3 regions of the Sinobaca sp. H24 genome follow, and region 2 is predicted to be linked to each of the others. Evidence: riboswitches for the same ligand, from Rfam matches in the RefSeq annotation. Region 2 holds a riboswitch; each other region holds the start of a gene.
The links. A riboswitch is a leader RNA that binds a small molecule or an ion and turns the genes downstream of it on or off. The one in region 2 is predicted to bind cyclic di-GMP.
Positions count from the first base shown of each region.

Region 1 (3,276 bases), on a different contig from region 2:
ATTGATAGAAGGAGTTAACACGGCCTTTCTTGTTACAGCGGGAATTTCCCTTCTTGGACTGATTTTATCCTTCTTATAAAGGGTAAGAAAAAGCCAAGAGAATCATTCCAGCCCGCTTCCGAGAAAGGAAGCTAGTCTTCCCCCGGAATTAAAAAAAGCCTGCAGAAAATGCACGCCCGGCGGTGTAATAAAATAAATGTAAAGCCCGATACTCTTTACGGAGTACCGGGCTTTTTCCTGCTTTTCGATACATAGGGACTGGCCGGATCCCAAAACCGCCATGGGTAATCCACCGCTTCCCCGCTGTTATCAATGCCGACCCGCGGCCCCGATGCGATATCTTCCGGGGCGCTGCCTTCCAGCAGATAGATTGAGGCATCTTCGTAGCAGCATTTGGCGTAATCTCCCATAGTAATGCCCATTGCTTTCGTCAGTTTGCCGGGTCCGTTCGTCCATTCCAGCTCCTTCCGGCCGTTTCTGCGGATTTCCATTAAATCCCGGCCGGATACAGGTTCTACAGCTCTAATAAGTACAGCCTCCGGATTGTCTTCTGGAGCAGATACAATATTAAACAGGCAGTGGGTATGCATCGTATAGGTGTATACATGGCCCGGCGATGCAAACATGATCTCCGTTCGTTTCGTACGTCTGGCACCATAGCTGTGAGCCGCCCGGTCTTCAGGTCCTATGTAGGCTTCTGTTTCAACTATTCTGCCGGCCGTCCTCCCTTCGGAGGTTTCTTTTACGAGCGTTCTGCCAAGCAGTGCCCTGGATAATTCCAGAGTCGGCAGATGAAAAAATTCTTTTTTAAGACGTTTCATTGTATTTTCTCCTCTATATTCGGGATAAAATAGCCGAAAATAGTTACTTCGACTCATGATTGGAACAATATAAAGAACTATAATGTTCTATATAACGTATATTAATTTATTTATTCATTCATTTTCTTTTAGGGAGGGTAATCCGTACATGATTGGTGAAAACATACGAAGGTACCGAAAACAAAAAAGAATGACATTGTCAGATCTTGCTTCAACTACCGGTATCTCCAAATCGTATTTGAGCTACATTGAACGAGGAATTAAGCATAATCCCTCTATTGATGTTCTTGAAAAAATCACAGAAGCACTCGAAATTAATATTTCCAGTATTATTACTGATACACCAGCTCCTTCGTCAGAACATGGAGTCATCGACGAAGAGGGCAGGCCTTAATTCAGGAAGCAATTCAGGCCGGTATCAGCAAAAAGCAGTTCCGTGATTTTCAGAAATTTATACGCTATGAGAAGTGGACTTCATTTGAAAAAGATAAGAATGCCAATTAGTCTTTTCAGGACATACAAAGAGCATGTTAAAACAATACACTTGTTTTAACATGCTCTTTACGTGTAATAGATGGTAAAAAAGATAATAACACCCTTTTTCATCGTTGTATACTACCCTTCAATTCTAATGCTTTTACTTCTTAACTTTTTGAAAAAAAGGCAAGAACCTCGTCTTTAGACATCCCTGCTTCTTTAGCTTCTTGTATCAGCACGAGCCATTCATAATCCAATTCTTTTGTTTCCAATCTTTCCAACCTCCCAAGCCTTTATAGGATCTCTCCCCAGGCAGCCCAGCCATCTTAGCATATAGTGCCTTAGACCTGTAACTTTGCGTACACATTTTTCAATGAACTTGCCTTTATCTGGAGGTTGATTTTTATATCTTACCACCACCCTGGCAGCAAGTAAAATAATCAGATTTGAAAATCCTATTATCCCCTTCTAAAAAACCTCGTAAGCCTTGAAAAAGGAATACGAGGTTTTTCATGTATTTTCTTTTTATAAAAACGAAAAGCGGCCGCCAGCGTATTTTTCACCTGGCAGTCATTAGATTATTTGGTTATTTCTATAAATACTACTTTTAAATAATCTCCTTCTTTGTAAGAAGCCGTATATGGATGATCATCAGGCAGACGGACACGTTCGGTTACATTTTGATTTACTTCCGCTTTGATGCAGGCTTTATCAATCTGCTTCTGAAATGCCTTCATTCCAAAGCCGCCGAAATTTGTTGAGGCAATGATTGTTCCGCCGTCCTTTATGATGGAAATAGCGTCTACGAGCAGGGAAGTGTAATCTTTTGCTGCAGAAAATGTCCGTTTCTTTGTTCGTGCAAAGCTTGGGGGATCGAGGACGATCACATCATATGTGATATTTTTCTTTTTGGCATAATCAAAGTAGGCAAACACATCCATGATCCTTATTTCCTGATCTTCACTTATAACTCCGTTCAGCTCAAAGTTTTCCTGAACGCGTGACTTGCTTCTGTTCGCTACGTCAACATCCACTGTTTTTGCAGCTCCGCCGTGATGGGCGGCTACCGAAAAAGCACCGGTATAGGAAAAAGTGTTCAGAACGGTCTTACCTGCGGAATACTCATCGCGCAGGCGTTTTCTTGCTTCCCTCTGATCCAGAAATATTCCAACCATCGCTCCATCATTCAAATATACCGCAAACGTCATTCCATTTTCTTTAACGTGCAGCGGAGCAGGTGCCTCTTTTCCTTTTACAAAGTCATCGCCTTCGATATACTGTCCCTGCTGCTGAAAGCGCCGTTTCTCATACAGGCCTTCGTAGGCGGTCACTGCCTCCAGCGCGCGGATGATCAGGGAGCGAAACGCATAGATTCCCGCACTGTACCACTGCAGCATATAGTAGCCGTTAAAATAATCAATGGTCAATCCACCGATGCCGTCTCCTTCACCGTTAAATATGCGAAATGCAGTCGTTGATTCATCCTCGAAAAATGCCTTTCTTCTCTGCAGGGCAGCACTGAGTTTTCCAACAAAAAACTGCTGGTCAATGGCCTCCTCTTTTTTGTTTGTAAGAATCCAGCCGATGCCTTTATTCTGCAGCCCGTAATAGGCTTTCGCGATAAATTGGCCCTGCGGGGTCATTAAATCAAAAACAGTCCCTTCTTCTGAAAGCTTTTCCCTTTTATTGACCATATCTTCATGGATTAGAGGATACCCCTTTTGAAACGTTTCAACAGCTTGTTTGGAAGCGGAAATTTTCATTGTTTCAGTCATTTATCTCATCCTTCATTTTTTAATATCATGCGGTCGATCCATTTAACAAGAAAAGGAAGCAGTAAAAACAATACAATTACACGAATAATATGAAGAGCAGATACAAGCGTCGGTTCAAGCTGGAGGGCAAAAGCTGTAGAAGACATTTCCGCTGCACCGGCAGGAACTGTGCTGAGCAGACTTGTTATGTAAGGAAGCGGGGT
Region 1 covers NZ_JALBWT010000032.1:302-3,577, forward strand. Annotated here, with positions in the region: gene MMY81_RS25940 (MFS transporter) at 1-79, shown strand, start outside; gene MMY81_RS25945 (DNA-3-methyladenine glycosylase) at 216-821, opposite strand; gene MMY81_RS25950 (helix-turn-helix domain-containing protein) at 970-1,215, shown strand; gene sinI (DNA-binding anti-repressor SinI) at 1,466-1,570, opposite strand; cyclic di-GMP riboswitch class I at 1,607-1,692, opposite strand; gene MMY81_RS25960 (class I SAM-dependent rRNA methyltransferase) at 1,877-3,073, opposite strand; partial or broken gene MMY81_RS25965 (AbrB family transcriptional regulator) at 3,079-3,276, opposite strand, start outside.
Region 1: linked by a shared signal. The riboswitch ahead of sinI (DNA-binding anti-repressor SinI) and the one ahead of MMY81_RS10640 (anti-repressor SinI family protein) in region 2 are both predicted to bind cyclic di-GMP.

Region 2 (3,276 bases):
TACAATACGGTTGGAAAGACAGGCATTTCTGTTTCTGAGCTTTGTTTTGGCACGATGTCTTTTGGAGGAAATGCAGACGAGGAAACATCCAGAAATATGTTCAACCGCTGCCGTGAGGCCGGCATTAACTTTTTTGATACCGCCAACAACTACAATGACAGCCGCGCGGAGGAAATTCTCGGCGGCTTTATCGCGGAATGCCGGAACGAGATTGTGCTGACAACAAAAGTAGCCAACCCGACCGGGTCGGACGTAAATGCACGCGGACTCTCCAGGCGCCATATTATGCTGGAAGTCGAGAACAGCCTGCGCCGGCTGAAAACGGACCGGATCGACTTTTATTTTCTACATAAATTCGATCCCCTTACTCCGATGGAAGAAACCCTCCGTGCTCTTGATGACCTGCAGCGCCAGGGGAAAATTCTTTATCCCGCGGCCAGTAACTGGGCAGCCTGGCAGCTCGCCAAGGCGCTTGGCATTTCAGCTAAAGAACATCTCAGCCGCTTCGAGCTGATTCAGCCGATGTACAACCTGGCTAAGCGCCAGGCAGAGGTGGAAATCCTGCCGTTTGCTGATTCCGAAGAGGTTGGCGTTATCTCTTACAGCCCGCTTGGAGGCGGCCTCCTTACAGGCAAATACGGGGTGACAGACAGACCCGTTCAGGGACGTTTAGTGGAGCAGAAAATGTACACGGATCGTTATGCGGATACCATTAATTTCGATATCGCTGCACGCTTTTCTTCCTATGCAGCCAGCCACGGCCTCCATCCCGCTTCTCTCGCTGTTGCCTGGGCTAAATCACATCCTGGTATCACCGCTCCAATTATTGGAGCACGCAGCCCGGAGCAGCTTGAGCATTCTTTGAATTCGCTCGATATTACTATGACGCCGGAATGGCGTGATGAAATTTCCGCCCTGTCCCCTGCCCCGCCTTCGGCTACCGATCGCTCGGAAGAAATTATTACACATAAAGCCCATAATCACATTCTCTAGCTTCAGCGCTGGATTTTTACTACCTTTTTGAAGGAAATGATGGAATGATCCAGAATATATTTAATAACCAGTTCGAACGAGGGGTGATAAGAAAGAAGCATATAAATAACAAAAACTGAAACAGGAGATCACACTCCAGTTTCAGCCTTCATAAAACCAATTTTTTATTCTTTCACCAATTTTTCTTTATTGTGTTGAAACAGCTGCACACCCAGAAAGAGCAGCGATGTTAGCAGAAGAAGCATCAGCCAGTTGCCGTCACTGTAACTATTTGTCACAATAAGATAGGCAAATACAAAGCTGTACATGATATTCGCGTAAATCATTTTAGAGCCGGCACGCCCCTTGGTTTTTTTGTTATAGCGGGTGGCACCAACGGCCTTTGCTTCTTTCTTATATGTAAAATACCAATACAAAAAGGTGATCCCGCTCGTCCCGAGCTCAGTCCCCAGCTGACATCACTTTCTTTTACAACAAAGGTAAAAGGAACGGCAATGACAAAGACAAGGGCCGCATAAATAACAGCAAATTTTAATCGATCTTCCATAACCTCCTTCTCCTGTCTCTTCTATTCTTCTATTATAATCACAATCAACCTTTAGAACAATGGTCCCTTTCTTTTGAAAATCAGGTATGTGATACCACCTGTCCAAAAAAACATGGACAAATGGAAACTTCCTGCTATTTTTTCCTCCTTTTTCAACGTACAATAAAAACAATAACCAACCTTCAGAAAAAGGCTACGCTGTTGAAAAGCAGTTTCGCAAAGTTACAGGTCTAAGGCATAATGCTAAGATGGCTGGACCGCCTGAGGAATACTTCTAAAGGTGTGAGGGTTGATGAACAGACAGAATGAGAAAAAGCTGGACCGTGAATGGATGGATTTGATCCTCGAGGCCAAGAAAGCCGGCCTCACTGTTGAACAAGTCAGGAATTATCTGCAGACTGCCGATGACTCAAAAAAGAAGCCGTAACCATACGGCTTCTTTTTTACGCGTTATACAATATTAATTTGGTTTTTGCCAAGATTCTTGGCTCCATATAAAGCCCGGTCTGTTTTCTGCAATACATTTTCCATCGAATCTCCAATGGAAAAACAAGCCCCGCCTATAGAAATATTAAGCGTAATCGGATACGGATTAAGGCTGTTGCTGTTCTGCTCCTGTACCACTCTAAGTATGTCGGCCGCCACCTGCTCCAGCCGATCAGAATTGGTCCCCGGAAGCAGTACAGCAAATTCATCCCCTCCGACCCTGGCCGAAATATCCGTTTCTGTTGTAGATCCTTTAAGGAGAAGGGCAAGCTGCTTAAGAACAATGTCTCCTACCAGATGCCCGTACATATCGTTGACCATTTTAAAATTATCTACATCGATCGAAAGCAAGGATAAATCCGATCCGTTCTGGTGAAGCAGTGAGATTTCCTCCTCCAGCCGCTTTTCGTAATATCTTCGATTATACAAGCCGGTCAGCGAGTCTGTTTCCGCCTGCTGCTTTAGCTGCAGCTCCAAAAGCTTTTGTTTGGTTACGTCTACATGACGGAGGACAAGACCCCTCCTTCCGCTTCCATTTGCCAGCAGCGGCGTTGCCTGCATGAGATTCCACCTTTTTTCCGTTGGCGTGTGGCAGGAATATTCGTACGTGAAATATTCTTCTTTTCCTGAAAGAATGGAAAGCAGGCCTCCGTGTAAATGTGTATTGTTCTCAATCTTATGCAGGTAATTCACACCGATTCCATGTATGTCACGGAACTCGCTGCTTCTTGCGGACGCTCGAATCCATTCATCGTTTACAAAAATAATGGTTCCTATATGATCGATCACGCAGATTTGATCCCGAAGCGAGTTTAATATCGATGTACTAATTTCAAATTCTTCAGCCGGCTTTTCTTTATTGTCCATTTTCATAGCACGCATCCTCTCCAGAAAGAACTATCCGGACACTGTTCTCTAATTGTACATACTACTATTTTCTTCGATTATATATAATATACTACCTTTCCACTGAAAATATCCAATTAATTCCACTATTGTGTACTATCTTATATTTCTATTTATTTAAAGGATAAAGTTCCATTTACATATAGTATTCTCTCTTTCTCGTCTATTCCCTTTATTCAGCTCATTCTAACACTGTCTATATTAATGTAATACGAATAGAGACAACTGTATCCGCTCTACATAGCATTCTCTCTAAAAGAACTATCCATAGAAAAATGAAAGGTATAATATTATAATAAGTAACATGTTAAAATAAACGAGTAATAATCGGCAGACGTCCAGGT
Region 2 covers NZ_JALBWT010000006.1:113,306-116,581, forward strand. Annotated here, with positions in the region: gene MMY81_RS10625 (aldo/keto reductase) at 1-993, shown strand, start outside; gene MMY81_RS10630 (hypothetical protein) at 1,158-1,319, opposite strand; gene MMY81_RS10635 (hypothetical protein) at 1,316-1,540, opposite strand; cyclic di-GMP riboswitch class I at 1,722-1,805, shown strand; gene MMY81_RS10640 (anti-repressor SinI family protein) at 1,833-1,967, shown strand; gene MMY81_RS10645 (sensor domain-containing diguanylate cyclase) at 1,991-2,899, opposite strand.

Region 3 (3,276 bases), on a different contig from region 2:
GGGTAAAGAAGTTACAGAATGAAGGAATGGTAAATGTGTATAAAAAGATGTGGTTATTGATAAACGGAGCTTCAGGAAATAATGAAATCCAGAAAAACCTGGATGCAACGATCGGTACGCTCGCTATGCAGACAAAAGAGCTTACTATTACTTTCACGCAGGAGAAAGGACATACAGAGCAGCTCTGCCGTGAACAGGGCCATGAGTTTGATATCATTATGATCATGGGAGGGGATGGAACGGTACACGAGGCTATTAACGGCTTGTCCGGGCTTGACAACCCACCAGTTACCGGTATCCTTCCAACGGGCACCTGTAATGATTTTTCGAGATCCTTACTGATCCCGCAGAACTTAAAAAAAGCAGCCGCAGTAGTGGAGCAAAATCATATACAGTATGTCGACATCGGAAAAATGAACGATCGTTACTTTTCTAACTTCTATGGGATCGGCCTGATTGCAGAAACATCTGAAAATATAGATGATCAGCTGAAAGGAATGCTCGGTAAAGTAAGCTATTTTATCAGCGCACTCCAAACGTTCAATAATGCTTCACCATTTACATTTACATTGAAAGCAGATGGAAAAGAATACAAGGATGATGCGGTAATGATCCTCCTCGCAAATGGGAATTTTATTGGGACGAACCGTCTTCCGGGCGATCAAATCTCTTTGGATGACGGACTTATAGATGTATATATTATAAAAGAAAGCGGAGCACCGCTTTTAAAAGAGTTTTTTAATTCCAAAAATCCTTTTATGTATGACTTGGAACAAAGCTCTATTGAATACATTCAAGCCTCCGAAGTAGAGCTGGAAACAGAAAAAGTAATGAAAGCCGATACAGATGGAGAAGTGTACGAAGAAACGCCGGTTCATATAAAGATTCTCCCCAAAAAAATCCCTTTTTTATTTGGGGAAGTACAGCAGGATACTAATAATTAAAGAAAATTCTGATAATTATTCTTTTAGGCATTTTTTACCTTTTTTATGAAAAATGTAGTAAACTAAAAACACTAACAAGCAACCTTCAGAAAAAGGCAAAGCTGCTGAAAGGCAGTCTCGCAAAGTTACAGGTCTAAGGCTTATTGCAGCTAAGACGGCTGAACTGCCTGGGGAAATTTCCTAAAGGCGGGTGAGGGTTGATGGAACTAGTAATTCCAAAAGTACAAAAGATTGATCAAGATTGGTTACAATTAATGGTTGAGGCTAAAGAAGCTGGTTTAACCCCTAGTGAGGTTAAAGAATTCTTAAGACAAACCAAATAATGAAGAAAAATAAGTCATTTCGTATGGCTTATTTTTTTATTTTATGTAAATATAAGTATAGGCATAAATATGCAGATTTTAAAAAATGTCGTTCACTATAACATACTTCAATTCGTTATATGTTATAATTACAGCAAATTACAAACTACAGTATACAAAGGAGTTCAAGCGATGATTGGTGAAAGGGTGAAAATGCTTCGAAAAGAACAGGGTTTATCGTTGACAGAGCTGGCAAATCAGGCCGGAGTCGCGAAATCATATCTTAGTGCACTGGAAAGAGATATTCAAACAAATCCATCGATCCAGTTTTTAGAGAAAATTGCTAAGGTGTTAAACATATCGGTTGATCTTTTAATTAAAGAACAATCAGAGATTAACGAAGAAGAGCTCGATAATGAGTGGTTGGAAATAGTAGAGGAAGCCATGAATTCAGGCGTTTCCAAAGATCAGTTCAAGGAGTTTCTTGAATTCAACAAGTGGAGAATTAAAAATTAGAGAAGGATCGTATCATTCGATCCTTTTTTATTTTGATTATTTTCTATATAAAGAACAAATATTGTTCGTTAAAATGCATTTTATTTCATTTAAGTGTTTTCAAATCCGTTTTTTCGTTATATAATGTATTTAATTCTTTAAAAAGAACATTATAGAACGGAGGATGACGATTTGGTGAGGCTTAGGGGCGGTGTGTACTATACGAATATTATGAACAGACATATTAAGCTTGTTTACTTAACCAATAATAAATGTTCTCTTTATGTAAATGGCTACTTTCTCGGATATTGTGCGTTCGATGTGGCAAAACAGAAAATAAAAGAGATGGAAGATCGTTTGAATAATGTCACCCTAATGTACACAGGAGACAATATTTTTCAAAGCGGCAAAGATTCCACTATGGTTTACGTAAGAATATAAAAAAGCGAGGAGCTGGAAATAATCCAGCAGCCCCGCTTTTTTTTAATAAGAGATTGATTTTGATCTAAAACAATGACCAATCACAAACCCGATGAGAGCTGGCAGTATCCAGCCCAGGTTCAGCTCAAAGAATGGGAGAAGGGAATACAGGCCAACACCTTCGATAGGCACAAGCCCTGCTTCTTTCAATCCGTCATAGGCGCTTACAACAATAGTTCCGGCAATGGCTCCAATATAATGGGACCGATGCAGTGTTATTTTCTCATTTAGTAAGGCCATTAGGATTAACACAATCGCAAGCGGATAGATGGCAACAAGCAGCGGAACCGATAAGGAAATAATAGTGTTCAGTCCCAGATTGCCTACAAGAAGGCTGAGTACGGTCAAAAGCAGAGCGAGCACTGAATAAGGCAGAAAGGACAGATAGCGGTGAAAATATTGACTGCATGCGGTTACCAAGCCGATGCAGGTAGTTAGACAGGCTAGTGTAACGATTAAACCAAGAAGAATAGTACCTGTAAAACCGAAAGACTCTCCTGCAGAATAAGTAAGAATTTCACTGCCATTCTCCATAAGCATGCGGGGACCGCTGTGCACGCCGAGCCATCCAATCGCAATATATACAGCGGCAAGACCAATACCTGCAATAATGCCGGCGGAAGCAGCGGAGCGCCGTACCTCGCGGCGGTCCAATGCACCTTTTTCTTTCAGCGTATTTACAACAATCAAGCCGAAGGCTAAAGCTGCGATAGTATCCATTGTTAAGTATCCTTCGACAAAGCCTCTTCCGATTGCCTGGGAAGCATATTCATTGGACGGAGGCCCTCCTCCGCCCATAAAGCCGGTAACATAAGCTCCGGCAACAAGCAGTATAATAGAAAGAAGCAGAGCGGGTGTAATAACATATCCTATTGTCGTAACAAGCTTATTAGGATTGAGGCTGAGCAGAAACACGAGACCAAAAAATAATAGGGAAAACAAAAATAATGCCATGTTTGAACCGTTTTCCGGCAGAAGAGGTACGATCCCCATTTCATAAGAAACGTTTGCTGCTCTTGGAATGCCAAAAAATGGACCGATTGAGGCGTATAAAA
Region 3 covers NZ_JALBWT010000014.1:23,742-27,017, reverse strand. Annotated here, with positions in the region: gene MMY81_RS17725 (diacylglycerol/lipid kinase family protein) at 36-944, shown strand; cyclic di-GMP riboswitch class I at 1,029-1,115, shown strand; gene MMY81_RS17720 (anti-repressor SinI family protein) at 1,145-1,267, shown strand; gene MMY81_RS17715 (helix-turn-helix domain-containing protein) at 1,439-1,762, shown strand; gene MMY81_RS17710 (hypothetical protein) at 1,934-2,182, shown strand; gene brnQ (branched-chain amino acid transport system II carrier protein) at 2,225-3,276, opposite strand, start outside.
Region 3: linked by a shared signal. The riboswitch ahead of MMY81_RS17720 (anti-repressor SinI family protein) and the one ahead of MMY81_RS10640 (anti-repressor SinI family protein) in region 2 are both predicted to bind cyclic di-GMP.